Linked DNA regions of Flammeovirga agarivorans. The protein of the gene in region 1 binds, or shares a complex with, the protein of each later gene. Links are inferred from orthologs where the notes say so. Each region holds a gene or a part of one and is shown on either strand. Other genes may lie near its edges. The genes, in order: hslV and hslU.

Evidence for each region.
Region 2: the proteins of hslV (region 1) and hslU are in contact, whole or in part, in a solved structure (PDB 1G4A), measured with the Escherichia coli proteins. The link is inferred for Flammeovirga agarivorans from one-to-one orthologs.

The regions. Positions count from the first base shown.
Region 1 is NZ_JABAIL010000005.1:153,339-156,551, reverse strand. The notes cover bases 157-3,030. They hold hslV (ATP-dependent protease subunit HslV), read right to left. Parts: upstream 1,931-3,030; coding sequence 1,382-1,930; downstream 157-1,381. Other genes in these bases: HGP29_RS16715 (M1 family aminopeptidase), read left to right, coding at 2,174-3,030; HGP29_RS16725 (1-aminocyclopropane-1-carboxylate deaminase/D-cysteine desulfhydrase), read right to left, coding at 476-1,372; HGP29_RS16730 (hypothetical protein), read right to left, coding at 157-286. Also shown: more of HGP29_RS16730, read right to left, coding at 1-156; more of HGP29_RS16715, read left to right, coding at 3,031-3,213. UniProt on the Escherichia coli protein: Protease subunit of a proteasome-like degradation complex believed to be a general protein degrading machinery. The complex has been shown to be involved in the specific degradation of heat shock induced transcription factors such as RpoH and SulA.
Region 2 is NZ_JABAIL010000001.1:139,719-142,960, reverse strand. The notes cover bases 58-2,960. They hold hslU (ATP-dependent protease ATPase subunit HslU), read right to left. Parts: upstream 2,245-2,960; coding sequence 871-2,244; downstream 58-870. Other genes in these bases: porQ (type IX secretion system protein PorQ), read right to left, coding at 2,272-2,960; HGP29_RS00695 (SusC/RagA family TonB-linked outer membrane protein), read right to left, coding at 58-401. In the rest of the region: more of HGP29_RS00695, read right to left, coding at 1-57; more of porQ, read right to left, coding at 2,961-3,242. UniProt on the Escherichia coli protein: ATPase subunit of a proteasome-like degradation complex; this subunit has chaperone activity. The binding of ATP and its subsequent hydrolysis by HslU are essential for unfolding of protein substrates subsequently hydrolyzed by HslV.

The DNA.
Region 1 (3,213 bases):
TATGGTAATGAACTAACCTAAAATCCTCTGAACTATATACGTATACTTCAGATACTTTTGTGATTTCATCTTTCAAAGCTTCGTTTTCATTGTAATTAGTAATCCCCCAATCCAATTCATCTAATGTATGCTCTAAGTTTTGAACATAATGTGGACCTAAAGATTCTAATACTGAATATTCCTCATGCGAATACTCTTGAGCGTTGATTTTTTCTAGTTCCTTATTCTGAGCGAATAATAAAGAAGATGCCAATAATAGTGTAGTGAATAAGAATGTAGTTTTCATGATAGTGTGTTTTTTGGTTGTGACTTCTATAGCCTTATACGTTTTTTAGCAGTGTCAGATACTTTTTATTTGACCCTTGTATGTAATATTTACTTTGTTTTTCCAATAAGTTTAAAATATGTTAATTTTATCAAAAAAACAAGTTTTAAAGGTAGAAAAACAGCTTTTAACACTATCAAAACCAATATTCTACGACCTATTAATCTGTAAACCTCCAGAATGTAATGCTACTATATTTGATCCTTTTGGAAATAATCCTTTTTTAATCATATCAAATACTCCAAACATCATTTTTCCTGTATAAATACGCTCGAGCTCGATGTTATATTTTTGATTAAAAAGTGCCATAAACTCCATTAATTCAGGTTTCTTTTTGGCATATCCACCAAAATGATACTCCAAGTTTAATGTCCATTCTGGAAAGCTGTTTCTGCCTTTCACTGATGAAATAAATTCATTGATATCTTCATAAAGAAAATCACCACCTTTTAGAGCAGGAAAACCTATTACTTTTGTTTCGCTTGATATTGAAGTGATCAAACCTGCCAAAGTACCTCCGGTACCACAAGCTGCGCATAAGTAATCAATGTTGTGATCAAATTGATTTAATTCTTCTCCTAACTCTGCAACGCCAGCTAACGCTAAATCATTTGAACCTCCCATGGGAGCCATATAAAAGTCTCCAAAAGTATTTTTTAATTGAGGTATAGCAGAACGATAGTCACGGAATGAAGTACGGTCTAAATAAGTTAACTGCATTCCTTGTGATTTTGCAAAAGCTAAAGTTGGATTTAAAGGAAGGTGTTCTTCTCCTCTAATTACACCAATCGTCTTTAAACCATATAACTTACCTGCTGCGGCAAAAGCATGAATATGATTAGAATAAGCACCTCCAAATGTCAAAATTGTATCATATCCGTCTTCTTTAGCTTTTAAAAGATTATACTTCAGTTTTCTCCATTTATTTCCCGATACTTCCGGATGGGTTAAATCGTCACGCTTTACAAAAAGACGAACCCCATTCTCGATGAGAACAGGGTCCTTTATTTCTTGCATGGGAGTGTTTTCCTTAGGTAAACTTTCCATGTCTAATATTTATTGCTTTACAGTATCAATCACAAAATTGTGGTTCGTATAGATACAGATATCAGCGGCAATACTAAGGCCTTCTCTTACCATTTCCTCTGCTGTTAAGTCTGGAGCATGCTTCTTTAATGCTAATGCTGCCGACTGAGCGTACATACTACCCGATCCAATAGCTGCAATATCATGGTCTGGTTCAATAACATCACCAGTACCAGAAATGATTAAAACATCATTTTTATCTGCAACGATCATCATTGCTTCTAATTTTCTTAAATAACGGTCAGTTCTCCAATCCTTTGCTAATTCGATAGCAGCTCTCTTCATATTTGACTCTCCAAAAGCGTTTAATTTCTCTTGGAAACGTTCCATTAAAGTAAATGCGTCAGCAGTTGATCCAGCAAATCCACAAAGAATTTTACCACCCATTAAAGTTCTGACTTTTTTTACATTGCTTTTTGCTACTGTATTTCCAAAAGTAGCTTGTCCGTCTGCTCCTAATGCTACCTGTCCATCCTTTTTAATAGCAAGGACGGTAGTTGATCTAAATTTCTTTTCCATAGTTTTTATGTTTTTGTTTATCTGATCACCAATAAGCGACCCATGTGTTTGATCATCGACAAATTGTCAGTTTTATAAGGTTGAAAAAGGAAAATCGAATATTAATTAAATGATTTGTACCTATTTTGTCATATTCTCTATCAATATCTTTAATACTCTCGATTTTCTGAAGTATTTTCAATACGATTTAAAGAAAAAACTCGAAAAAGTTCTAGTGAACTTTATATCATCAAATAATTACATATGATCTTTAATTACAAACATGCCGTAATAAGTGCTATACTATTAGGGTCTACAATGCAAGCCTGTAAAACTACACAGCCTGCTGCAAATGGTCAAAGTGATATCGGCCAAGCCCAAATAGATGAAACTATACTTATTGAAGATACTACTACACAAGAAAATGTTGACCAAACCCCGGAATGGGTAGCAAAGAAAGGACCTTATCATGCTGCATATGATCAAGCATTTAAGATCCTTCATACACAATTAAAAGTGAGCTTTAACTGGGAGAAACAGCATATGAATGGAGATGCTGTTATTACATTACAACCGTATTTTTATCCACAAAGTGATATTATCCTTGATGCCAAACACTTCGATATACATAAAATCGAGCTTGTAGATAAACAGAATAAGTCAATTACGGCTCTTGAGTACACCTACGATAGTTTACAACTAAATATAGCTTTAGATAAAGAATATAGTAGTGATGAAACTTGTCACCTACATATTGTTTACACTGCAAAACCTAACGAAAGACAGTCTCATGGTAGTGAAGCTATCACTGATGATAAAGGTTTATATTTTATCAATCCATTAGGTGATGAAATAGGAAAACCACAACAGATTTGGACACAAGGTGAAACCCAAGCCAACTCATGCTGGTTCCCTACATTCGATCACCCTAATGTAAAGATGAAGCAAGATATCTTTATGACTGTACAGGATAAATATGTCACTTTATCGAATGGTAAATTAGTATCACAACAAAAAAACAGTGATGGTACTAGAACAGATCATTGGAAACAAGAACTACCACACTCTGTATACTTAGCAATGATGGCTGTTGGTGACTTTGCTGTTGTGAAAGATGAATGGAGAGGAAAAGAGGTTAGTTATTATGTAGAACCAGCTTATGAAAAGTACGCCAGAACAATCTTTGGTAGTACTCCTGAAATGATGGAATACTTCTCCAACCGTTTTGACTATCCTTTCCCTTGGGCTAAATATTCACAAATTATCATCCGTGATTTTGTGTCTGGTGCTATGGAAAATACAAC
Region 2 (3,242 bases), on another replicon or contig:
TTTACTCGGTCTACTTCTTCACCCTTTACAGAAGTTACAGAATAACCTAAAGTTCTTTTTTCCCTTTCAATTGCATTGGCTGTAACTACTACTTCATCTAATTCTTCAGTATCTTCTTCGAGTACAACATCAATTTTTGATCTTGTACCGATTTCAACAACCTGAGATTTCATCCCGATAAAGTTGAATTCTAAAACCTTGTCTTCTGATTGTAATTTTATCTTATAATTACCTTCGATATCAGAAACGGCACCTCTTCTAGTTCCTTGAACTACAATAGTTACCCCGGGGAGTGGCTTTACACCGTCAGTTACATTACCTGTCACCAATCTTTCTTGTGCTAATGAAAAAGTCATGCTGATTAAAGAGAGGAGCAGGCACAGAGTTGTTTTGAGTCTCATTCGTTCAAAGTTGGTTAACTATATTAAGCCTACTTTAAGTTCATCGCCTTCTTATTTAAATTACTGAAGAGTGAGATTGAAATGAATACAGATAGAAAGAGAGAAGTTATTTTTAAGTGGTTTCTCAATTGTTTACTAATCTAATCTTCGTTTGTTGGTGATGAAGTAAAAGTCTATTTTTCTTTCTATAATATTACATATAAAATTTCTTAAAATCACCTTTTTAGATAAAGAATAAATAGGATTATATCATGATTGGGAACTTTTTTAAATATAAACCTTATTTCTTCAAACATTGAAATCATCATATTTTTCAAATTTCAACCAATTGTGATTATATCATTTTCCATACCTTATAAAACAGAAAAAGTCCTTGATGCTATTAAACTACATCAAGGACTTTATTGTTTATATCACTACTGTACAACGGTATAATCATACAGTATGTTCAACAAAACATATCGTTATCTTATAAGATATATTGGCTTAAATCTCTGTTTTTCACAAGACCTGATAAACGCTCATTTACCATTTCTTTAGTAACAACGATCTGAGCATTTGCTCCGATAACATCTGGTACATCAAATAATAAATCATTTAATAAATGAGACATTACAGTATGCAATCTTCTTGCTCCAATATTTTCAACTTCTACGTTGATTTCATAAGCAATAGAAGCAATTTCATCCAACGCATCTTCATTGAAGCTCAACTTCACGTCTTCAGCATCCAATAATGCTTCATACTGTTTTGTTAAAGCATTCTTAGGTTGACGTAAGATTGTTTTGAAATCTTCATTCGTTAAGCTTTGTAACTCCACTCTAATTGGGAATCTACCTTGAAGCTCTGGAATTAAATCAGAAGGCTTAGATAAATGGAAAGCACCAGCAGCAATAAATAAAATATGATCAGTTTTCACTACACCATGTTTAGTATTTACTGTTGAGCCTTCTACGATGGGAAGAAGGTCTCTTTGCACACCTTCTCTAGAAACATCAGCACCTTGCTTAGAACCTCCACTTGCTACTTTATCAATCTCATCAATGAAAATGATACCTGAGTTTTCTGCCAACTTCACTGCCTCATCTTTCACTTCATCCATATCGATCAGCTTCGCACTTTCTTGGTCTACCAAGATTTTACGCGCCTCTTCGATCGTCATCTTACGTTTCTTCGTTTTCTTAGGAAGCATTCCGTTAATCATTTCTTGAATGTTCATCATAGAACCTTCATCCATTGGAGCACCACCTACAAAACCTAATGAGTTTGAGCTTTTATCAACAGTGACATCGATTTTTCTATCTTCTAATTCTCCTGCTCTTAATTTTTCTCTAAAACGCTCACGAGTTTTTTCATTTAACTCATGATCTTGATTTAGATATTCACCATTCGCATTGGTTGTTGGAGTTCCTTTTAATGGTGGAATTAATGCATCAAGAATTGCATCTTCAACAGCTTGTTGTGTTTTTTCTTCTACTAGTGCCTTTTTTTGGTCTTTAATCATCCCTACTGATTGCTCTACAAGGTCTCGAACCATGCTTTCAACATCTCTACCAACATAACCAACTTCAGTAAACTTAGATGCTTCTACTTTAACAAATGGTGCTTTTGCAACCTTAGCTAAACGTCTTGCAATCTCAGTTTTACCAACACCAGTAGAACCAATCATTAATATATTATTTGGCATAATTTCTTTGCGAAGGTCACCCTTTACATTCATTCTACGCCAACGGTTTCTAAGCGCTATTGATACATTTTTCTTTGCATCTGCCTGACCAATAATATATTTATCTAATTCTTGTACTATCTCTCTTGGTGTTAAATAATTCGAGTTTTCAAGCATAATTTTTTATTTAATAGGGTTGATATTTTATTCAATCACAGTTTTTTTACGTTTATCCCATCCTTTAGTAGCAATGGATAAACTTAAACTATTGGTAGGTCCTGCTACATGATACCAAGCCACACTGTATCCGAAGTCAATATGTTTTTTGATCTTCAAGGCTGCTCCTAATGACATCCCTGCCATTCCTTTGACACCTTGAGTGATCATTTCTTTTCTACGCATTACATTGTATCCTGCGCGAACGTTTACCACTTTCCCTAATACAAATTCACCTCCAAAGGCAAAATGTCGTGACAATTTGTCAGCAAATGTCGGTTCTTTATATAAATCATTGCCAAAAGCGTCCTGTTCTCCTTTTAAGGATGTATCTGTATACGTAATATCGAACTGATGAATGTGATGATACGTCACAGAAAATCGCAATGGCATACGTTCTGGCTTAAATGAGAGTCCTAGTTGGGTATCAAAAGGTAATTCACTAGTATCATTTGGTTGATATTGTCTCATTACAAAACCTGCATTTTTTACGGACAATCCAACAACCAAATCTTTTGTTGGGTGAATGAAAGCACCATTCATATCAAACATTAATGCATTAGCTTTATAACTTTCAATTTTAGAAGCGGCAAACTTCATATTGGCTGAAAAAGAAAAAACACCTTGTTTGTAAGTATAACTACCTTGCAGCCAATAGTCATTGGCATTATAAGTACCAGTATAATTTCCGTTTTGGTCAAATCCATCAAATTCACCATACCCCATATATGCCATACCAAAGCCCACAATTCCACCACCCAACTGTTTGGCATAACCTAAAGAGGTCATACCTGCAGTAGTATGATAATCGTAATAATTGAATACGACTTTGTCCACAGATTCTTCTCCTAATAGAGCCGAATTGTAGAACATCGCATTGGGATCATCTAAGCCTGATGTGATTAAAAATCCGCCTAATCCTACTTGTCTTGCATTGGTAGGTACTGTCAAAAAATTAA